Regions from separate parts of the Gordonia oleivorans genome, predicted to be linked through region 2. Evidence: predicted binding sites of a transcription regulator. Region 2 holds the regulator's gene; each other region holds the start of a gene.
The links. Region 2 encodes LexA, which represses DNA repair genes until DNA is damaged. Its sites were predicted from a motif close to CGAACANNTGTTCG; they were not measured.
Positions count from the first base shown of each region.

Region 1: the regulator LexA is predicted to act here: its motif matches at 3,240-3,253, upstream of ABLE92_RS07265 (SAV_6107 family HEPN domain-containing protein).
Region 3: the regulator LexA is predicted to act here: its motif matches at 2,816-2,829, upstream of ABLE92_RS24345 (DUF222 domain-containing protein).
Region 4: the regulator LexA is predicted to act here: its motif matches at 3,595-3,608, upstream of ABLE92_RS08990 (HNH endonuclease signature motif containing protein).

Region 1 is NZ_JBDZDI010000003.1:153,034-158,667, forward strand. Features, by position in the region: gene rsmH (16S rRNA (cytosine(1402)-N(4))-methyltransferase RsmH) at 1-667, opposite strand, end outside; gene mraZ (division/cell wall cluster transcriptional repressor MraZ) at 952-1,392, opposite strand; gene ABLE92_RS07260 (SCO2097 family morphological protein) at 1,988-2,389, opposite strand; gene ABLE92_RS07265 (SAV_6107 family HEPN domain-containing protein) at 2,566-3,027, opposite strand; gene ABLE92_RS07270 (GNAT family N-acetyltransferase) at 3,332-4,003, shown strand; gene ABLE92_RS07275 (phytoene desaturase family protein) at 4,037-5,634, shown strand, end outside.
Region 2 is NZ_JBDZDI010000002.1:347,398-353,031, forward strand. Features, by position in the region: gene ABLE92_RS05010 (1-phosphofructokinase family hexose kinase) at 1-391, opposite strand, end outside; gene ABLE92_RS05015 (DeoR/GlpR family DNA-binding transcription regulator) at 388-1,158, opposite strand; gene ptsP (phosphoenolpyruvate--protein phosphotransferase) at 1,319-3,106, shown strand; gene lexA (transcriptional repressor LexA) at 3,146-3,886, opposite strand; gene ABLE92_RS05030 (LysM peptidoglycan-binding domain-containing protein) at 4,153-4,752, shown strand; gene nrdR (transcriptional regulator NrdR) at 4,777-5,283, shown strand; gene hrpA (ATP-dependent RNA helicase HrpA) at 5,257-5,634, opposite strand, start outside.
Region 3 is NZ_JBDZDI010000029.1:14,330-19,963, forward strand. Features, by position in the region: gene ABLE92_RS24330 (glycosyltransferase) at 1-283, shown strand, start outside; gene ABLE92_RS24335 (glycosyltransferase family 39 protein) at 290-1,795, shown strand; gene ABLE92_RS24340 (TIGR03619 family F420-dependent LLM class oxidoreductase) at 1,818-2,696, opposite strand; gene ABLE92_RS24345 (DUF222 domain-containing protein) at 2,937-4,985, shown strand; gene glfT1 (galactofuranosyltransferase GlfT1) at 4,969-5,634, opposite strand, start outside.
Region 4 is NZ_JBDZDI010000004.1:171,629-177,262, forward strand. Features, by position in the region: gene ABLE92_RS08975 (hypothetical protein) at 232-519, shown strand; gene ABLE92_RS08980 (helix-turn-helix transcriptional regulator) at 509-1,345, opposite strand; gene ABLE92_RS08985 (SDR family oxidoreductase) at 1,447-2,190, shown strand; gene ABLE92_RS08990 (HNH endonuclease signature motif containing protein) at 2,218-3,576, opposite strand; gene ABLE92_RS08995 (hypothetical protein) at 3,760-3,984, opposite strand; gene ABLE92_RS09000 (hypothetical protein) at 4,081-4,563, opposite strand; gene ABLE92_RS09005 (hypothetical protein) at 4,658-4,972, opposite strand; gene ABLE92_RS09010 (NUDIX hydrolase) at 5,050-5,523, shown strand; gene ABLE92_RS09015 (hypothetical protein) at 5,536-5,634, opposite strand, start outside.

The DNA of each region.
Region 1 (5,634 bases), on a different contig from region 2:
GCAGCGCGTGGCGCAGTGCGTCGAGTTCGTGGTTGACCTCGATCCGCAACGCCTGAAAGGTGCGTTTGGCCGGGTGCCCACCGGTTCGCCGGGTGGCGGCCGGGATGGTGGCGTAGAGCAACTCGACGAGTCGTCCGCTGGTGGTGAACGGCTCGCGGTCACGTTCGCGCAGCACCGCCGAGGCGATCTTGCCGGCGAAGCGTTCCTCACCGTATTCCGAGAGCACCCTGGCGAGTTCGCCATGTGAATAGGTGTTGAGGACGTCGGCGGCGGTGGGCCCGTCGGCGAGGGTCATCCGCATGTCCAGCGGGGCGTCGACGGCGTAGGCGAATCCCCGTTCGGCCTGGTCGAGTTGCATCGACGACACCCCGAGATCGAACAACGCGGCGTCGATCCGGTCGACGCCCGCCGCGGACAGGACCGCGAGGATCTCGTCGAAACGGGCCTGATGCAACGAGATCCGGTCGCCGAATGCGGACAGCCGATCGCCCGCGATGGCCAGCGCCGAGGAATCACGATCGATGCCGATCACCCGGGCATCGGGGAATTCGGTGAGAACGAGTTCGCTGTGACCCCCGGCGCCGAGTGTGGCATCGACGAAGATCGGTTGTGCCACAGCGGCATCGGAGAGCGCCGGCGCCGTCAGTTCGATGATGCGCCGGGCCATCACCGGGATGTGACCATGCTCGCCGGAGCGACGATTCGTGGCGGTTGCGCCGCTCTCGTCGTCATCCTGCGATGTCACCGTCGTGCCCCTTCGCGTGCGCCGGCCACGCCACCCGCGCAGGGCGATGTGGTCGGAATCGTTTCCTCGGCTACGGCGGCCACCGATGGTGCGGGGTCTCGCCCCGGTCGCGCACCTGGCGTTGGGGAAGTACGCCAGGGTCGGACCGGGGCGAGGCCTCGAACCATCCGAAGCCCGGTGCATCTGTCCGGCACCCATGTTCTCGGCTACAGCACCGCGCTCAGCGATGAGGAGTTCGCCGCCGAGAAGTTCTCCTCGTGTTGGTTCTGGTAGTCACGCCATGCCTGCGCGTCCCAGATCTCCAGATGATCGAAACTGCCGATCACCACGCATTCCTTGGACAGTCCCGCGTACTGCCGATGCTCGGCCGCCAGGGTGATCCGGCCCTGGCCGTCGGGGCGTTGCTCGTCGGTGCTGGCGAAGAAGTACCGCTGGAAGGCGCGCGCTTCGGGATCGTTGCGCGACGCCTCCATCGTCCTCTCCGCGATCGCATCGAACTCTTCGGCTCGATACACCGACAGGCTGTGGTCCTGGCCTCGTGTGACCATCACCCCTCCTGCCAGTGCGTCGCGAAACTTCGCGGGCAACGTGAGTCGCCCCTTGTCATCCAATTTGGGCGTGTAGGTACCGACAAATCGCACGGACATGTCGGCACCTCCCGCCCACCGGGTCCGACGTTCCGGTTCGCCTCACCCAGTGACGCCCACAGTACCCCACTTTCCACCACTTTCCACCCCATAGCCCCCACCACTTCCCCACCGATCCCCATATCCGCAGGTCAATCACCATTCAGAGAACACCGACACGCGGCGCGGCGCGTCGTTCACGCGAGTGCCCAGCACCCGGATCGTGTGAACAGAGGTACAGAAAGTGCCTGTTGAGGCGGGCCCGGGCCCGCGGTGGGGCGTGGTGGGGAACCGGGTGGGGCGTGGTGGGGAATGCGGTGGGGCGTGGTGGAGAACCCGGTGGGGCGCGGTGGGGAACCAACTGGGGACCCGGCGGGGCGTGATGGGGCCCGATTGGGGACGCACAGTCACGGCAGGACCGTTGCGAAGGACATCCTGGTGAGCAACCGCGCGGCCACCGGTCGAGAATCACGGGCGGACCCGGCATTGGCGTACCGGTGGCGGTGTACCCGTAGCGGCGTGCCGATGGCACACACGACGACGGCGGCGCACATTGTGTGCGCCGCCGTCGACTGGTAGAGCTGCGGACCGTCTGGTCCGAGATCAGGTCAGAGTGTCACTCGCCGTGCTCGAAGCGGCGGTTGAACCGTTCCTCCATGCGCTCGGTGAACTTACGCTTGGGCGCGGACTGCTTGCCACCGCGGCCGGCCGAGTCCGAACCGCCGGACGACTTGCCCGGCTTGCCGCCGCCCCACAACGCCAGGAGTGCGGCGCCGAACATCACGAGGAATCCGACGAGGGACAGGATCGGGAACCCACCAACCGTGAGACCGGTGATCGGTCCCAGCACCAGCAGGACCAGTCCGAGGACGAAAACGACCGCCGCTTGAATGCGACGACGACCTGACGACCGCCCGAGACGGCGACGTGTGACGCTGGACGCGAACTTCGGGTCCTCCGCGTACAGAGCGCTTTCGATCTCTTCGAGCATCCGCTGCTCGTGCTCTGAGAGTGGCACCGACCCTCCTTACCTGTTACCGACGAGTCATCGATGAGTGCGTTGCCGCGATCTTCGACGATGACGTGTCTCGCGGCGTTTCTTTCATGATACGAGGTGATTCGGGCGGCGACCACCATAACCGCCCCCGTTGGATCGAATTCATGTCTTCCGACCCCATCGATCGACCGATCCGCTCAGGCCGGATGCGCCAAGGAGGGCTCGGCGGAGGGGCGTCCACCGCGTTCATAGGCCATGACCAGCGTCTCGACGGCGTCGAGAAACTCCAGCACCCGGCGATGGGTCTCGGCGCCGACGCCGGGATCCACCGAGCGCTCGATCCCCGCCTCGATATTCATCCGAAGAGAGGATCGGGCGGCGAAGAAGTCGGCGTAGAAATCCAATTCCGGCATCACGATCGCCAGCCTGCTCCAGGCGTTCGTCGGCAGTCCGCGGGTGGATCGGCGCGAGGACTCCCCGATCGCGATCGCCGCTCCGGCGGCGCGCAGGGCGGCGAGGTAGAGCTGCCGGAAGCGTTCGGCGTCATCGATGACCGCGATGGCGTTGTCGAGGAGCAGATCCGCGCGTGACAGCAGGTCACGTGCCCGACCCACGACGATCGGGTCCACCACCGTTGCGGACTGTGCGCGACGTGCCATCGTGATCCCCTTTCCTCGTGGTGCCCGTCTCACCCGTTCCGCGCCCGAACCCAGCAGCGCCCGAACCCAGCAGCGCCCGAGCCCGGCAGCGCGATCGGCAAGTGTGTGTTCGCGTACCGTTCAACACGGCCCGGTGGCAGACGCTTCCCTCGTCCACCACCGGATCGTGTCGTCGTCGGGCATCGGCGAACAGCTTGCGGAGGCACATTCATCGAACACCCGTTCGACATATTCAATATAGCTAGATCCGCTCCAGAGATCAAGATGCCCGATGCCACCGACAATCCGACCAGAGAGGCTCCTCGTGACGATCCGGCTCGTCAGGCTGCAGGGACAGGATTCCGCTGTCTGGCTCGAGCCCGCGCTCGACATCTACGTCACGGCGATGAACTATCCGCGCGGTACCGAACTGCATCGGGCCGGACTCTGGCGCGAACACATCGCACGCACCGGGTGGACCGCGTTCGGCGCCCTGCAGCGGCTGCCCCCCGCGACGACCGCGTCGATGGACGTCGCCCGGCGCCGCATCGGATTGCCGATCTCACCGGACGCCGACGAGGTCCTCGTCGGCATCGCCTACGGATACCGCGGCGCCCGGGACCAATGGTGGAATCAGCAGCTGCGGGCCGGTCTGCGCGTGTCCGGACGCGATCCGCACGTCATCGACGACCTCACCGACAGCTACTTCGAACTGACCGAACTGCACGTCCACCCGACCGCCCAGGGACACGGGATCGGGCAGTGGTTGCTGTGTCAGCTCCTGGCCGACCGGCCCGAACGACACGTGTTGCTCTCGACTCCCGAGATACCCGACGAACGCAACCGCGCATGGTCGCTCTACCGCCGGATGGGATTCTGCGACGTGCTGCGCAACTTCACCTTCACCGGCGATCCGCGTCCCTTCGCGTTCCTCGGCCGCGGACTGCCCCTCGTCGATCCCCCCGCGATGCCGGCAGGTCGCCATGCCTGCCCGTGACCGGTCGCATCGCCTGCCGCCGACGATCGCGCGATGACCTCACCACCGATGACCTCACCCCATCGCCTCACCGACGCCGTCGTGGTGGGCGGTGGTCACAACGGGCTGGTCGCCGCCGCCTACCTGGGCCGGGCCGGGCGGTCGGTGCGCGTCCTGGAACGCGATACCGTGCCGGGCGGCGCCGTGTCGACCATCGAGCGCTTCCCCGGTTATCGGGTCGACCGCGGATCGTCGGCGCACCTGATGATCCGGCATTCCCCGGTGCCCGACGAGCTGTCGCTGAGCGCGGTGGGTCTGACCTACCTCGACTGCGATCCGTGGGCGTTCTGCCCCGCCACCGACACCACCGGCCCGATCGTGTTCCGCACCGACCTCGACGCGACGTGCGCTTCCATCGAACGCGCATGCGGCCCCGAGGACGCCGCGGCCTATCGCGACTTCGTGGCCACCTGGACCCCGCGCGCCGAGGCACTCATGCGGTCGTTCTACCAACCGGCCACCCCCGGCCGGTTCGCGCAGGCGTTCGGCACCCTCGGAACCACCGCCACCACCGCGCGTCGCGGGCCGATCGGCGCGCGTTCGGGCCGGATGCTCTCGCTCACCCAGGAGCTGATGTCCTCCGGTGATGCCCTGCTGGATCGCTGGTTCCGCTCCGAACAGCTCAAGGCGGCCCTGGCCTGGTTCGGAGCGCAGTCCGGTCCGCCGATGAACGCTCCGGCGACCGCCCCGATGATCGGTTTCGCCGCGCTCATGCACCGGATACCGCCGGGACGTGCGGTCGGCGGCAGCGGCGCGCTCACCGAGGCGTTGTTACGCCGCATCGATTCCGACGGCGGCGAGGTGCGCACGGCATCCACCGCCACCGAGATCGGCCGATGCGGCGACCACTGGCGGGTGCGGACCGCCGACGGTGAGGGTCATTGCGGCCGAACCGTCATCAGTGCCTGCCACATCATGACCACCCTCGAGTTGCTGCTGGCCGGCGGATTCGACGCCGATCTCCTCACCCGATGGCGTTCGCAGATCGTCGTCGGCACCGGGATCGGCATGGCGGTGCGGCTGGGCACGCGCGATCTGCCCACCTACCGGGATCTGCCCGGCGATCTGCCCGCCCATGGCGTGCACTCCGGGCTCGGACTGCTGGTGTCGGATCGCGCGCACCTGCGACGCGCCGAGGCCGCGGCCGCCGTCGGAGAACTCCCGGCGCGACCGGCCTGTGTGGCGATGAGCTACTCGGCGATCGATCCCTCCCTCGCCCCGGCCGACCGGCATCTGATCACCCTGTGGGCGCAGTGGCATCCGCGCCGGCTCGCCGACGGAACCTCCTGGTCGGCCGCCGAACACTTCGCCACCGACGCGATCATCGCCGAACTCGAACGTCACGCCCCCGGCATCACCGACAGCGTCGAGCACCGCTTCGGGCAGACCCCGGAGTTCCTCGAGTCCGAGTTGGGTCTCGTCGGCGGCAACATCATGCACGTCGAGATGTCGATCGATCAGATGTTCATGTTCCGGCCGCATCCGGACCTCTCCGGCCACACGGTGCCCGGCGCCGACGGGGTGTTGCTCGCCGGCGCATCGACCCATCCCGGCGGCGGCGTCACCGGGGCCAGCGGCCGCATCGCCGGACT
Region 2 (5,634 bases):
CCCAGCCGGCGCCGGCGGCGTGCGCCAGCACCAGATCGGTCAGGGCGGCGCGGCGGCGATCGTCGAGCGGTTGGCCGGAGGCGTTGATCTTGGTGGTGGTGCCGTCGGCCTCGGCGATGGTGATGTTGGAGCGGACCTCGCCGTCGACGGCGACGGTCTCGTGGCGCAGACCGACGGCGTCGAGTGCGCTCAGCAGTGGGTCGCCGGCGCGGGCGGGCAGGACGGCGATGGTGTCGATGCCCGCCTCGGCGACGACGCGGGAGACGTTGACGCCCTTGCCGCCCGGTTCGGCGCGCACGGCCACCGCGCGTTGCACCTCACCGCGCTCGAGCGGCGCGGCGATCTCCAACGTGCGATCCAGGCTTGGATTGGCTGTGACGGTGAGGATCATGCGATCACGACCTCGATGCCGCGGGCCGAGAGGGCGGCGGCGTAGGAGGGATCGACACCGGCGTCGGTGATGAGGACGTCGACATCGTCGAGCGAGGCGAAGGACGAGAAGTCCTCGCGGTTCATCTTGGAGGAGTCCGCCAGGACGACGACGCGCTGGGCCGAGGCCACCAGTGCCGCCTTGACGGCCGCCTCCTCGGGGTCGGGGGTCGACAAGCCCATGTCCTCGCTGATGCCGTTGGTCCCGATGAACGCCACGGAGGTGCGGAAGGTGGCAAGGCGGGCCACGGTCTCGGCGCCCACCGCGGCCTGGGTGAGGCCGCGCACACGCCCGCCGACGAGATGCAGGGTGGCGTTCGGGTGACTCGCCAGCACCGTCGCGATCGGCAGGCTGCTGGTCACCATGTGCAGGCGGCGATCTGCCGGGATGGCGACGGCCGCCTGATAGGTGGTCGTCCCGGCGTCGAGGGACACCGACCCGCCGTCGGCCGGAAGGAAGGCGATCGCGGCCCGCCCGATGGCGGCCTTCTGGATGGTGTGGCTGGTCTCGCGCTCGGAGATGTCCTGCTCGTCGATGAGCTGCACCAGTTCGGGACGGACGGCGCCGCCATGGACACGCTGCAGGTGTCCGGAGCGCTCCAGGGTTGCCAGGTCGCGACGCACTGTCTCGCTGGTGACATCGAATCGCTCGGCGAGCGAGCTGACCGATGCGCGGCCATGCGAGCGAACCAGTTCGGCGATCGCCTGCTGTCTTTCTTCGGCGTACACGTTGCTCCGATCGGAGAGGACGGATGACGGGATGTCTGTGTCCATGTGGGTTTGGGCAAAACTTGATGTGGTTTTGGGTGGAACTCAATGTTGATATATCTGTGTTTACGCCTGTTTGTGTTGACAAGTCAAGGATTTCTTGTAACTTCGATCACAAGAGATGTTCGGCGGGCAGATTTTTCACAGATCGGGCCGCCGGGAGAGCGATCTCGCGACAGCACAGACCAGATCGGCCGACGACGGCCGAAACGAACCTCGAACGAAGGGCAGCGCAGTGAACGATCAGCAGGCTCAGGAACTGCGTGGGACCCCCGTGGTCGGCGGGAAGGCCTACGGGCCGGTGGTTCGCCCCGGCGAGCGCGTCGCCCCGGTGCATGACACCGCGACGATCCCGGAGGACGCGCGGGAGGCGGAGCAGTCCCGCTTCGTCGACGCGGCCGGGCTGGTGGCCGCCCGGCTGCGCGAACGTGCCTCACATGCCTCCGGTGCGGCCGCCGAGGTTCTCATCGCCACCGCCGGCCTCGCCGAGGACCGCGGCTGGATCGGTGCGGCGGGCAAGCTGATCTCCTCCGGGTCGTCGGCCGCATCGGCCGCGACCGCGGCGACCGACCAGTTCGCCGCGCTCTTCACCAAACTCGGCGGTCTGATGGCCGAACGCGTCACCGATCTCAACGATGTCCGCGATCGGGTCGTGGCCGAGTTGCTCGGACAACCCGAACCGGGTGTGCCGGTGCCCACCGAGCCGTCGGTGCTCTGCGCCGACGATCTGGCGCCGGCCGACACCGCCGGCCTCGATCCCAAACTGGTCACCGCGCTGGTGACCCGACTCGGCGGGCCGACCAGTCACACCGCGATCATCGCCCGGCAGCTGGGCATCCCGTGCATCGTCGCGGTCGCCGACCTCGACGAGGTACCCGCCGGAACCCTGGTGCTCGTCGACGGCACCGCCGGAACCGTTGTGCTGGAACCGGATCCGGAGCAGGCGCAGGCGGCCGTCGACGAGAGCCGGCGCGAGGCGGAACTCGTCGCGGGCTGGTCGGGGCCGGGGCACACCGCCGACGGTCACGAGGCGGCCATCCTGGCCAACGTCGCCGACGGTGTCTCCGCGCGCGCCGCCACCGCCTATCCGGTCGAGGGAGTGGGCCTGTTCCGGACCGAACTGGCCTTCCTCGACAGCGCCGAGGCACCCACGGTGGCCGAGCAGACCGAGCTCTACCGCGAGGTGCTCGAGGCGTTCGGGGGCAAGAAGGTCGTCGTGCGGACGCTCGACGCGGGTTCGGACAAGCCGTTGAAATTCGTCGACCACGGCACCGAGGCCAACCCCGCTCTGGGGGTCCGGGGTAATCGGATCACCGCTCGGCATCCGGAGATCCGCGCCGGGCAACTCGACGCCATCGCGGCGGCCGCCCGGGAGACCGGCAGCACTCCATGGGTGATGGCACCGATGATCGCCTCGGCCGACGAGGCCGCGGAGTTCGCGGCACAGGTCCGCGGGCGTGGTCTGGTCGCCGGGGTGATGGTCGAGATCCCGTCCGCCGCGATCCTCGCGTCGTCGATCCTCGCCGAGGTCGACTTCGTGTCGATCGGAACCAACGATCTGACGCAGTACACGATGGCCGCCGACCGCATGTCGGCCGATCTGGCCGAACTCACCGATCCGTGGCAGCCCGCGGTGCTCGCGCTCATCTCGATGGTGGCCGAGGCCGGGAAACGTACGGGTAAACCGGTCGGCGTCTGCGGTGAGGCCGCCGCCGACCCGCTGCTGGCCTGCGTACTCGTCGGACTCGGCGTCACCTCGCTGTCGAGTGCTCCGGCGGCGTCGGCGGCGGTCGGTGCCAAACTCGGCGGCGTCACACTCGATGCGTGCCGTGCCGCGGCGAGTGCTGCCCTCGCGACCGCCTCCCCGGCGGCCGCACGTGAGGCCGCCACCGCGGCGCTCGCCGGCTGAATTTCGGCGAGCGCCGCACCGGGCGGGCCCGGAGCCGGATCAGATCCGGCGCATCACCGTGACGACCTTGCCCAGGATGGCGGCGTCGTCGCCGGGGATGGGTTCGAAATGCTCGTTGTGCGGCATCAGCCACACGTGACCGTCCTTGCGCTTGAAGGTCTTCACGGTCGCCTCGCCGTCGATCATCGCGGCGACGATGTCACCGTTGTCGGCCACGTTCTGCTGCCGGACGACGACCCAGTCGCCGTCACAGATCGCGGCGTCGATCATCGACTCGCCGACCACCTTCAGCAGGAACAGTGAACCCTCGCCGACGAGTTCACGCGGCAGCGGGAAGACGTCCTCGACGGCCTCCTCGGCGAGGATCGGTCCACCGGCCGCGATGCGCCCGAGAACCGGGACGAAGGTCGGGGCGGGCAGATTCGACGCGACCGCGGTGTCGTCCGGTGGGGTGTGCTCGCCGTCCTGCACGTTGACCGCGCGTGGGCGGTTGTGGTCGCGCTTGAGCAGTCCCTTGCGTTCCAGTGTCCGCAGCTGATGGGCGACCGACGACGTCGAGGCCAGCCCGACGGCGTCGCCGATCTCGCGGATGCTCGGCGGATAGCCGCGCTCGCGCACCGACTTGCGGATCACATCGAGCACGCCCCGCTGACGCGGCGTGAGCGAGGCCTCCGCGGCCGCCGCGTCGAACGGGACCTCCGGCTCGTCGGCGGCGGCCGATCCGCGGCCGCGCTTGGTCGACGACGTCGACGTCGTCGAACGTCGGTTCTTCTCACTCATCGGGTGTTCGATCCTTTCGGTCGGAAACTCTGTTGTGGTCGGACGGTGTTGTCGGTGGTCCGGTGCGGTCGGTTGTCCCGTGCAGTCGGTGGTCCGGTGCGGCCGGGGTTTGTCCGCGGGTCTGCGCTGCTGGTCAACGGCCAGGTTAGTCCAGGTCACCGACAACTTCAAACATTTGTTCGACGTGTTGCGAGAAATTGTCGGAGGTGCGTGATAGAACTTCGAACATCAGTTCCTCGAACGAGTGATCGAGATCGGAGACTCTCATGCAGAACACCTTGGTTCGCAGTGAAACCGCAGGTCAGGCGCGTCGGGCGACGGTTCGGCGCACCCCGTCCGGTGCCCGTTTCGGTGCCGCTCCCGATGCCCGGGGTGCGGCGCGAGACGATGTCACGCCCCGGCGCGGCGCGATCGTGCATGCCGGACGGCCGGTGCCGGCTCGCCGCGCCACCCCGGCGGCGCGGCACCGGCACCTCCACCGCCCGGCCGACAATCGTCCGGTCGACCGGCCCCGGGTCGCGATCCCCAGGCGCCCGGCCGGGACGCCGTGCGCCGCGCCCGCGTCGCAGTCCCGTCGGGCGGGCCGTCGCGGTGCCGCGGTGGCCCTGCTGACCGGGGTGGCGCTGGCGATGCTGGTGTGGCTGATCGGTGTCGCCGGCAGCGATTACCAGGAATCCACCGCCCCCACGCCGGTGGCCACGCAGGTGGTGCACGTCCGGGCGGGGGAGTCGCTGAACTCCGTCGCCGCGCGCGTCGCGCCCGAGATGCCGCGGCAGGCGGTCATCGACGAGATCGTCGAGCTCAACGACATGGGTGGCAGCGCCCTGCGTGTCGGTCAGGCGCTGCTGACGCCCGCATATCGCTGAGCGGTGAGGCGCTATTCTCGATGCATGCGCTGCCCGTTCTGCAGGAATGATGACACCAAGGTCATCGACTCCCGAGTCGCCGACGAGGGACAGGCGATCCGTCGTCGCCGTTCGTGCAGCGCCTGTGGCCGACGATTCTCCACCGTGGAGACCGCCGTGCTGGCGGTGGTTAAGCGCAACGGCGTCACCGAACCGTTCAGTCGGGAGAAGGTGATGCGCGGGGTGCGCCGCGCCTGCCAGGGACGGCACGTCCACGAGGACGATCTGGCCCAGTTGGCGCAGCAGGTCGAAGAGACGGTGCGCGCCTCGGGCGTCGCGGAGATCCCCAGCAACGAGGTCGGTCTCGCCATTCTCAAACCGTTGCGTGACCTCGACGAGGTCGCCTATCTCCGGTTCGCGTCGGTGTACCGGTCGTTCGATTCCCTCGAGGACTTCCAACGCGAGATCGACGATCTGCAGGGCAATCTCACGCGGCGCAACGGCACGGATGCGCCCGATGCCCTCTCAGCCGAGTCGATCCAGGGTTCGTAGCGCACGCTTCTCCGAGATCGGATATCGGGTGCCCAGCCGCTGGGCGAACAGACCCACCCGCAGTTCCTCGACCATCCAATGCGCCTGTTCGTTGACGAGATCGCGACGGGCCTCGGGTACCTCGGCGAGTCGCTGATTCCACCGCCCGGTGACCCGGTCGAGCGTGCCCATGGCCGCCCGGTCCCGGTCCGCCGATCCCGGAAGGTGTTCCAGCCGTTCGCGTGCGGCCGCCAGATATCTCGGGAGTTCGGCCAGGTGCTCACGCGGGGTGGCCAGCACGAAGCCGTCGAAGATCAGGTTGGCCAGTTGCTCGGCGACGTCGTCGGCGGCGACCTGACCGGAATGCTCATC
Region 3 (5,634 bases), on a different contig from region 2:
GAGTGTGGGCCGGGTGATTCCGGGTCCGGTGTCGATGGCCAAACTGGACGCCACCTGGTGGCACGTCGCCTTGTTCTCCTGGGTGGTGGTGACCGATGGGTCGCAGACGGGGGTGCGTGTGCGGCGCCGCGACGCCGACACCCTGCGACGACTGACCCGGGAATTGGCGGAGGTCTGTTGGGAGCTCTACCGACGCGGTCCCGAGGTGGCCTCCCAATGGCGCGATGCTGCCCCCGCGCTGAGCAGTCGCGAGAACTGGCAGCGCTTGTTCGACGGTGACTGACCGAGCATGACTCGACTGCGCGGTGCCGGTGTGCCCCTGCTGGTGGGTCTGATCGGCGCCCTGGTCGCGGCGTGGGGATCGTGGCGGCCATCGCTGTGGTATGACGAGGCGGCCACCATCTCGTCGGTGAATCGCACTGTCCCGCAGATCTTCCATCTCGTCGACACCATCGACGGTGTGCACGCGGCGTACTACCTGTTCATGCGGGCGTGGACGCTGGTATTCGGTTTCTCCGAGTTCTCCGTTCGGTTACCGTCCGCGTTGGCCGTCGGGGTGGCTGCGGGACTCGTGGTCGTTCTCGGACGGATCGTGTGGGACAACGCTTTCGGTGTGCTCTGCGCACTGGCGTTGTTGACCGTGCCGCGGGTGATGTGGGCCGGTTCGGAAGCGCGTGGGTACGCGGGCGCGATGGCGCTGACGGTGGCGGCGATGCTGTTGCTGCTGATCGCCCTGGATCGTGGCAGGTGGTGGTGGATCGCCTACTCGGTCACGGGGATCGCGATGGTGGTCTGGTTCTTTCTGTCGATCACGGTGATCCCGGCCCAGATCGTGATGATTCTGGTGTTACGCCGTCGAATTCCCCGGGCGGCGGTGTTCGCCATGGTTGCCGTCGTGGTTGCCGTGACTCCGTTCGCCTGGTGGGTTTTCGGTCAACGCCGCCAGATCGACTGGCTGCCCCCGATGACGTTGGATCGGCTCGAGACCCTGATCCTGTTCGAGATCCCCGATGGCTCCTGGCCGTACCTGATCGGGGTGAGTGTGGTGGTGGTGGCGGGAGTCGCGGTTGCGGCGTTCCGGTCTGCCGCGCAGCCGTGGCCGATCCTGATTGCCGCTGCGAGTTGGTGGTTGATCCCGACGGGTGTGATCGTGATCTATTCGTGGTTGGCGTCGCCGACCTACACCCCGCGCTACCTCATCTTCGCGGTCCCCGGCTTTGCGATCGTCGTTGCCTGGGCGGTGCGGGCGATGACGGGGGATCGTCGCGTGTGGCAGGCGGTGCTCGTCGGGCTTCTCATCGCACTCATGGTGCCGTCGTACCTCGCCCAACGCGGTCCCTATGGGCGCACCGGCGAGACCGACTTCTCACAGGTTGCCGAGTACGTGCAGACGCACGCGCATCCGGGCGACTGCGTGGCGTTCGGTCCGAGCCCGGGGTGGAGTCCGGTGTCGATGAGGGCGGTACTGCGTGGAAAACCCGATTCCTTTGTGGGCCTGCGCGATATCGGAGCGCGCAGGGGTGCCGCGGTATCGGGGTCGCTGTGGGACGAGGATCGACCGGTCGAGCGCTACCGTGAGTTCGCCGCAGGATGTTCGGTGATGTGGGTGATCGGGGATCGGGACCGCGATACCGCCGCGCAGACGTTCCCGGGCGGGATGCAGGTGTGGACCTTCCGTCGCGAGCGATTCGTCGACACTGCGCTCCACCGGGAGCTGTCAGACTCGGGACTACATGTGGTGCAACAGATCCCGTTCACCAATTCGCAGGTGATACTGATGGAGCGGGATCGATGAGCGCAGAGAACTCTGCCGGGACTCAGCCGTTGACCTTGGCGATGACGTTGTCCGCGTACCAGTTCAGGTGATCGATCTTCTTCTGTAGTGGTTCGGTGTCCTGACCGACGACGTAGGGCAGCCGGAATCCGACGATGACGTCGGTGATCCCCTTGTCCTCCAGCTTCTTCACGCCGTCGACGGTGTAGGCGTCGAGGGAGATGACGTGAATCTCGAAGGGATCGTTGGTCTTTCCCTCCGCCTTGCGGATGTCGGCGATGGTGTCGAGGAGGGCGTCGAGTTCCTCGGCCGGTCCGCCGCCGTGCATCCAGCCGTCGCCGCGGATCACCGCCCGTCGTAGCGCGGCGTCGGCGTGACCGCCGACGAGCAGCGGGATGGGTTCGGTGGGCGCCGGTGCCATCTTGATCTTGGGGATGTCGTAGAACTCGCCGTGGAACTCGAAGTACTCGCCGGAGGTGAGGCCGCGGATGATGTCCATGCATTCGTCCATCCGCTTGCCGCGCCGGCGGAAGTCCACGCCCATGATGTCGTAGTCCTCCGGCCACGGGCTGGTGCCGACGCCGAGCGCGAGCCGATTGCCGGTCAGGTAGGCCACCGACGCGGCCTGCTTGGCCACGAGTGCCGGTGGGCGTACCGGAAGCTTCAGGACGAACGGGGTGAAGCGGATGGCGGAGGTGACCGCGCCGAGTGCCGCCGCCTGGATGAAGGTCTCGATGAACGCCTTGTCCTCGAGGAACTCCCGATTGCCGTCGGGAGTGTAGGGATACTTCGCGTCCGACTCCTCGGGGTAGGCGAGGGAGTCGGGGATGGTGAATCCCGCATACCCGGCCTTCTCGGCGGCCTGTGCGAGCGGCGCGTAGTAGGCGGGGTCGGTCATCGCCTCGGCGAAGGTGAAACGCATCGGTGTGCCCCTTTGGTTCTCGTGGACCGGCTTACCCAGAGTAGAACACGTTCTAGTTTCTCGGAGGGGGTTGGGGGATCGCGAGGCGTCTTGCCGCCCGCGCGGCCGGTATCAGAATACGAACATAAGTTCGATTTTGAGGATCGAATCGTGGTGGTTCTGTCGGTGGGCTCGATATAATAGAACATAACCGCGAACACATATGTATTCGCATTGAGATGTCCGAGGGGGTGACACCGCATGACCGAGGCGTTGAACGAGAGGATGAGCGAGGGGACGGGTCGGCGGTGGTCGGCCGCGGATTTCTGGTTGGGGGAGTCGTGTTGGCCGGCGTTGCTGGATGCGGCGGTCGGGGATGTGGTGGTGGCCAAGGTGATCGCCGAGTATCGCGCCGAGGGCGGGGACGGGCCGGTGGGTCCGGTGATCGGTGTCTGTGATGATGCGGTGAATGGCTGGTCGGGGCATCTGATCACGTTGCAGCGCGGCGTGTGTTTTCTGGCGTATCACAAGTACGTGGCGGTGCGTGAGATCGCGCAGCGGGTGCGGCAGTTACGGCCGGCCGATGAGGTTCATGACTTTCTGTTGGCGGATACTACGGCGTTGATCGGCGCGCGGGTCGGGCAGTTGCTGAGCATCTCGCAACGGGCGGCTGAGGTGCTGGTGGAGCATGCCGATGTGATGCATGAGCGGGTGCCGAAGGTGTTCGAGCAGTTGCGGCAGGGTCGGATTGTGCCGGAGTTGGTGTCGGTGGTGGTGGCGTGCACCGAGTTGCTCGACGGGTGCGACACGGCGGCGGCGGTCGATGCCGAGGTGGCCGAGGAGTTGGCGCGGCATGGCGGGGCGTGGTCGCGGGCGCAGTTGGCGACGATGGTGGATCGGATCGTGTTCCGTCATGATCCGGATGCGGTGCGGGAACGGTGTCGGCGCGCCGGTGACAAGCGGTCGGTGATCGCTCGGCCACGTCCGGATGGGATGGCCTCGATCACGGCGACGATGACCGCGGAGAATGTGGCGATCGCGATGGCCGGGATTTCTCGGTTGGCTGATGCGGTGTGTGCCGAGGATCCGCGGACGCGTCGGCAACGCTCTTCGGATGCGTGTTTCGCGTTGTTGTCGGGGACGGCGTTCGAGTGTCTGTGCGGCCGCGGCGAGGAGTGCACGGCGGTGATCCCGGAGGCGGGGACGGTGCCGCCGGCTGCGGCGGCAGTGATGGTGCATGTGGTGTGTGACGAGGCCACCTACGCGGCGGCCGAAGAAGCCGCGGCGGCCGAGCGGGTCGCGGCACAAGAGCGGGCTGCAGCGGCCGAACGCGCAGCAGCGCAGGCTGATTCCGTGTCCATTGATGTCGAGGACGTGTCCACCGAGGGTGCATCCGGGTCGGGTCGTGGGGTGCAGCAGTGCGTCGCCGACGGTGAACCAGCCGAGTCGCCCGCCGAGCCGTCCACCGCTGAGCAGTCCACTGTTGACGGTGAACTCGTCGACGGTGCTGCGGCAAGCGGCGCGAATGTGGCTGCCGCGCAGTCGGATACCGGTGATGGTGCCGGCGATGCGCCTGCGCCCGCTGGTTCTGCGGCGTTCATCTTCGGGCAGGGTGTGGTCTCGGATGTGCAGGCGTTCGGGTTGATCACCCGGCCCGATGCCGTGGTGCGGCGGTTGATCGGGCGCCATGTGGTTGTCGGTCCCGATGGCGGTATCGAGGTGTCGGCGACCGCGCCGGGGAATCCGTATCGGCCGTCGTCGGTGCTGGATCGGTTTGTGCGGATTCGGGATGGGTGGACGGTCACCCCGGGCGAGGATCGATCGGCGATGAGTGCCGAGGTCGATCACGTCGCCGAGTTCGATCACCGCAACCCCGGTGCGGGTGGTGCGACGGTGCCGGACAACCTGAACGCGAAGTCACGGTTTGCGCACCTGCTCAAGACGTTTGGGGCCGGCTGGCTCGATGAGCAGTACCGCGACCCGGGCGGCAGGTTGCGCACGGAGTTCCTCACTCCCGAGGGCATGGTGATACTCGGTAATCCGTTCACCCTGGAAGACCTGTTTCCCGGGTTGGCGCGGATCCGGTTCCGGGCGCCACCCACACCACCCGCCGCACCGGCCCCCACCGATGCGGGACCGGCGGAGACGGCGCGCATCCTGCACCCCACCCGACGCATGAGTCGGGTGGAGGCCAAACACGCCCGCCGACGCCAGGAACGCGAACGCAACAAACGCCGCCGCGAAGCGCAAGAACACCGCGAAGCCCAAGAACGCGGGCAGGCCGTGTCGCCGGTCAGTCCGGCCGGATGAACCGTTCGCGGCGGCCGAGTCGCTGCAGCCGCAGCCATTCGGCGAAGCCTTTGACGTCGTGTTGCTGCACCAGGAAGTACCAGCCGAAACGGGCGTACTCCTGGGGGAGGAGCTTGCGCATGCCCGGCTGACTCATCAGGTAGCCGCGGTTGCGGTAGGTGAAGAAGCGTTTGGTCGGGTTATCCGGATACTGGGTGTGCATGCGCCCACCGAGGATCGGCCGGAACTCGTCGGTGCCGTACGGGTGCAGGTAGGCGGTGGTCAGGCAGGTGCCGAAATCCAGGCCCGACCGCTGCAGCCGACGGTGCATCTCCACCTCGTCGCCACGGAAGAACAACCGCAGGTCGGGCACGCCGATCATCTCGAGGGTGTTTGCGCGGAACAGTGCGCCGTTGAACAGCGACGCGATGCCGGGCAGTAGGTCGTCGTCGGGGTTGCCGGGTTCGAACAACTCGGATCGCTTGCGCCGCCACACGACTCCCCGGCGCAGCGGGAAGGCGAGGGTGTCCGGGTCGTCGATGTTGGCGACCACCGGGGAGACCTCGGCGAGGTCGTGCGTGATCGCGCAGTCCATCAGCGTCGCGAGAACCTCACTGCCCTCGGGTCGGCCGTCGTCGTCGGCGCACCATACCCAGTCGGCCCCGAGCGC
Region 4 (5,634 bases), on a different contig from region 2:
GCGTGCTACCGTTCTCGGCGGTACATCGGGGCCCGCGGTGTTTGTGTCGCGGCTGTCTACTCCCCGATTTGTGACATGAGTACGCATGCCGTTCCCACCCGTCGGGTTCTGCCCGAGATCGGCCGGTCCGGTCCGTCCTGAGCGCCGCGATGCCGCCCATCGTGTACGCCTCCCTGGGCAGTTGGGAATTCGGTTGCTGCCGAACGGCTCCCCGAGTCGGGGGCCTGCTGGATGACTGTCACCGGCCCCCTGATGCTGAACGTGTCCTGGCATCCCGGCAATCCGCGGTGGCCGGCATACGACGTCCGGGTCGCGTCGATGTATGCCGACTATCGGCGTTGCCGCGTCGTCGGCGGCGGGATTGTGGCCGTTCCGGGTTCGCACATGTACGTCGAGGTCGACGCCGCGGACGAAAGGATCGGACACCAGCCGATTCCGCGGACCGAATTCGGGAACTTCATCAAGGATGAGTACCTGCTCGGGATCCGGGTCACCCCGCCTCGCCCGCTCAGCCGCTGACCGCCGACAGCATCGCCAGCTTCTCGTGACTGTCGCTGCCCGGTACGGCGGTATAAACCAGCAGGATCTGCGCGGTGTCCGGATCGAGGAGTGTCTGACAGAACACCTCGATGAGTCCGAGTTGCGGATGCACGATCCGCTTCTCGGTGTCGGCGAGCGAGGTTGCGACGTCGTGCCGGTCCCAGAGTTCGGCGAACTCCGCGCTCTCGCGACGCAGCGCATCGGCGATTTCCGCGGCCCGCGAGCGCGGCCCGTCGCGGGTGACGGCGGCCCGCAGGCGAGCGGTGTGGGCGGCGGCGTGATGGTCGTGATCCTCGGCCGGAAATCGACCGCGCGTCTGCGGGTCGGTGAACCATCGGTAGACGATGCTGCGTCGATACCCGGTCAGCACCGAATCGTCACCGAGCAACGCCACCGCCATTGCCGTCTGCCTCAACGTCTCCCCCGCACCGTTGACCACCATCGCCGGGGTGTCGGCGAGCCGGTCGACGATGCGCATCATGCCGGGACTGACATGATCGTCGCGGCTCACTCGGTCGGGCGCGTTCAACCCGGCGAGCCGGAACAGGTGGTCACGCTCGTCGAGACCGAGATGCATCGCCTGCGCGATGGCGGCAACCATCTGATCCGACGGGTGCGGTCCGCGTTGCTGTTCGAGCCGGCTGTAGTAGTCGGTGGACATTCCGGCGAGTGCCGCGACCTCTTCGCGCCGCAGTCCGAGTGCCCGACGTCGCGCACCGGGCGGCAGACCCACGTCGGCGGGTTGCAGTGCTTCGCGCCGGGCACGCAGGAACTGCGCCAGGCCCGCACGGTCGATGGACGTCATGACTCCACTGTTACCCGGTCGCCGCGACCCCGCCCAGGGATCGGCGGTCCCTGGATGACTGCGGCCTGGTGGCCGGTCGGTGAGCGCGATGAAGTGGAGTCATGAACCTCACCGACAACACCATCTTCATCCCCGGCGCCACCTCGGGTATCGGGCTCGCCCTCGCATTGCGACTCCACGAGCGGGGCAACACCGTCATCATCGGCGGTCGACGCACCGCACTGATGGACGAGATCGCCGCAGCCCATCCGGGTATCGAGACTGTTCGCATCGACACCGCAGACGCCGACGACATCATGCGGGCCAGTACCGAGGTGCAGACCCGATTCCCCGACACCAATGTCCTCATCGCGATGGCCGGCATCATGCGCGCCGAAGATCTCACCGACCCGTCATTCCTCGACACCGCGGTCGCGGAGGTGACCACCAACATCCTCGGTCCCCTCCGCCTGGTCGCGGCGTTCACCGAATTCCTTTCGGGGACGCCGGGCGCCACCATCATCACGGTGTCCTCGGGACTCGCCTTCACCCCGATGGCCACCACCCCCACCTACAGCGCCACCAAGGCGGCCATCCACTCCTTCACCGACTCCCTACGAATGCAGCTGGCGCCCAACGGGATCAGCGTCCTCGAACTGGTTCCGCCGGCAGTGGCGACAGACCTGATGCCCGGTCAGGCGGAGGCCGAGTGGGCCATGCCGCTATCCGACTTCGTCGACGAGGTGCTGACCCTGCTGCCCGACGCCACCGACGAGATCCTCGTCGAACGCGTCAGGGCCCTGCGGTACTCGGAGACCGACGGAACGCGCCGCGACATGATGGGCGCCTTGGCCCGGTTGCACTGAGCTCCTCTGGGATCTCTACTGGCACGGTCAGATTGGTGATCGGCGTCGTCTGCGGGTGATGGTGCGGTTGTGGGTGGTTCGGCGGGGACGGCGTCGGATCGGTGGGTGGGGGCGTGCTGGTTGTGGCGCCGGTGGTTGGGGTCTGATGAGCGGTGGTGCGATGCTGCGGTAGGTGTGGCCGGTGGGGGTGCGGATGTCGAGGGTGTGGGGGCCGTCGGTGGTGGCGAGGACGGTGTAGGTCCAGCCGTCGGCTTCCTTGGAGTGGTTGTGGTCACTGCAGGTGCCGTCGCCGTTGGTGGCGGTGGTGGCGCCGCCGTGGCGGTGGGGGTCGGCGTGTTCGATCTCTTCGACGGGGGCGTCGCAGTACGGGACGCGGCATCGCTGGTCGCGCAGGGAGATGAAGTGCGCCAGGTTTTTGGGGAAGCAGCGGGAGCGGGCGTCCATGGAGACGAGGGTGCCGTCGGCGGGTCGGACGTAGAGTCGGCGGATGGTGGAGGTGGTGGTGGCGTCGGCGCCGAGGAGGAGCAGTCGTCGGGCGATCTCGGCGGGGATGGGGCCGTAGCCGGGGATGGCGGCGGGTGTGTCGCTGGTGCCGAGCATGGTCTCGGCGGACATGATCAGGTTGACCGCGACGGGGACGGCGTCGGCGGTGGTGTGTCCGGTGACGCGTTCGACGAGGGTGTCGGCCATGATCTGGGCGCGGGTGCGGCGGTCGGCGCCGATGATGGAGTCGGCGTGTTTTTTGAAGGCGGCGTATATGGCGATGCCTTGGGCCATGGGTAGCAGTGCCGAGAGGTGGGTCATGAGGTCGGGTGCGGGCCGGACGCTGACGCGACGGTCTTTGTCGACCTTGGCTTTGCGGTCGACGACGGTGCGGGGTTCGAGTTGGTAGGCGAGTTCTTTGGTTTTGGCCTCGAGTGCTTTGTCACCGACGCCGTCCAATGCTGTGGTGTCGCTGCAGAGTTCGCGGTCGATGGTTTCGCGGGTTTCGCGGGTGAGGTAGGCGGTTTCGCGGACGAGGATGGTGACTCGCCATTCGGTGAGGTGGCCGGCGGCGAGGGCGGCGAGGGTGTGTGGCATCTCGTGGGTCAGGGCGCGGGCGAAGCCGAGGTGGCTGGAGCCTTTGCGTCCGGAGGCTTTGCGGGCCAGGCCGATTTCGGCGCCGAGACCCTTGCCGCGCCGGCGTTGCGGTACGCGGCGGGCTTCTTCGTCGGCGGTGCGGAGTTCGTCGAGGCGGGCGGTTTCACGGACCTGCGCGGCGGTGGCCGCGGATTTCAGTTCCTCGAGGACGGTGAGGCGGTCGAGGGCGTCGGCTTCGGTTGCCGCCGAGGTCATCTCGACGAGCGAGGTCAGTGCTCGACGGATGTCGTCGGTCGTCTCGAACATCCCACCCCCACTTGATATCGAATATGTGTTCCATGGTACACGCGTGTGAGGATGCACGCCATAGGAAAATCGTTGACAGAGAACCTTTTTCCGTCGACCGAGCCGCAATTACGTTGACAGCGCTCGGTTTCCATTGATCGCGAGTGCGCCCACTGGATGTCACCCGCCGCGGGGCGATCGCGATCAGAAACCGCTCGGTGGTGTCGGGCCGGACTTCTTGCGTGAGGACCGGAAGAGCATGGCGCCGCCGTAGATCGCCAGGGCGATCAGGGCGACCCAGAACAGGCCCTTGAGGATCGGCCCGATCATCGCCAGGGCGATCAGTGCGACAGCGATGATGCCGAGGATCTTCCAGAAGGTCAGTCCGGATTCGGAGGTGGTCTTGTGTGATTCGGTTGATGTGTTCATGACTCCACGATGACGCGTCGGAAGGGAAATTTCACTGGTCAGAGCACGCTTTGGGGGAAAGATCAGGGGACTCCCCCATGCCGGTGGGCACCGCACTCAGCCGATGTGCGGGGCCGCACTGGGCGCGGTGTAGCTACATCCGAGTGCCGTCGGACTCGGGAAGGCGCGGCGGTCGCGGAACCAGGCGACGCAGATGCCGGCCACGGTTCGCCGGGATCGACTGAGGAGGTAGCCGTGAGTGCAGTCGCGGAAGCGATCCTCGTAATTCCACCGGTCGAGCATCGCGTTCGGCACGGTGTACGCGGCCACCGCCGGAATATCCATCACCGCCGTCGACAACCGCACCATCATCGTCCGTTCACGCAGCACCACGATCTGAGCGCAGGGCACATCCAGGTCATCATCGTCGGCATCCCCGGACCCGTCATGATCGGACGGACCGAGATCGAGCACCGCACCGGCGGGCATACCGGCCAGGGAATCGACCAGCCAGTCGTACATCGCCGACCATGCCGCGGCCTGCCGGACGCCCTCCGGATCGGAGCTGTGCGCGGCATCGGGGCCGTGTGCATCGAACATGGGAGCCTCCTGGAGAAGATCGGATGTCCACAGTGAAGCACCGGCCACCGACAAGTTCGTCGAACGCGAGTGCGAAGCGTCGACGAGGCCGTCCCTACCGGGCGTCGTCCCCGGTCTCACCACGCTCCCGGGCGGAATCCCGCTTCTGCTGCTCATACTCCTCGGCGATGTTCTCGTCGTCGAAGGTGATGAGCGGCTCGCCGCCGAACTCCCGGTAGAGGGCGAAGGCGGCGAGCACCAGTCCCAGCACTCCACAGAGCCAGGTGCTTCCCGGGACGTCACCCACCCCGCGGTTGATCACGTCCACCAGCGCCCACACCACTCCGGTCAGACCGATGACGACCATGACCAGCCAGATCCCGACGCCGCCCTGCGCGCTCGGTGCGCTACCGCCCTGAGGAGTGTTCACCCGGCGATCTTCCCACGATCACCGATGCCCGCGGCCCGATCCGACGCGCGCGTCGCCCGCCGGGCAAGATGGCACCCATGCCGATCCCCGAGTTCATCCGCGACCTGCGCTCCCACGTCGGACATGCGCCGCTCTGGCTGTCCGGTGTCAGTGGGGTGGTCACCGATGACGCGGGACGCGTGCTGCTGACCCGCCGTGCCGACACCGACGAGTGGGCCGTGGTCTCCGGGGTCCTCGAACCCGGCGAGGAGCCCGCCCGGGCGATCGTCCGGGAGATCACCGAGGAGACCGGGGTGAGTGCCGAGGTCATCCGCCTGACCAGCGTCGACGTCACCGACATGATCACCTACCCCAATGGGGATCAGACCCGGTATCTGGACGTGTGCTTCCTCGCCCGTCATGTCTCGGGTGAGCCGCGGGTCGCCGACGACGAGAACACCGCGGTCGCCTGGTTCGCTCCGGACGCCCTCCCCGAACCGCTCGCCCAGACCTCGAGACTGCGCCTGGACAAGGCGCTCGCCGGCGACCCGCAGGCCTGGTTCCACCGCTGAGAAGATCGCCCGTCACCGCACACCCGGCACCGCGGGCGGATCACCCACCGGGCCGAGCGGGGTGGTGTCGGCTGCCACGCCGGTCGGCGCCTTGCCGACCTGGCCGAGGAC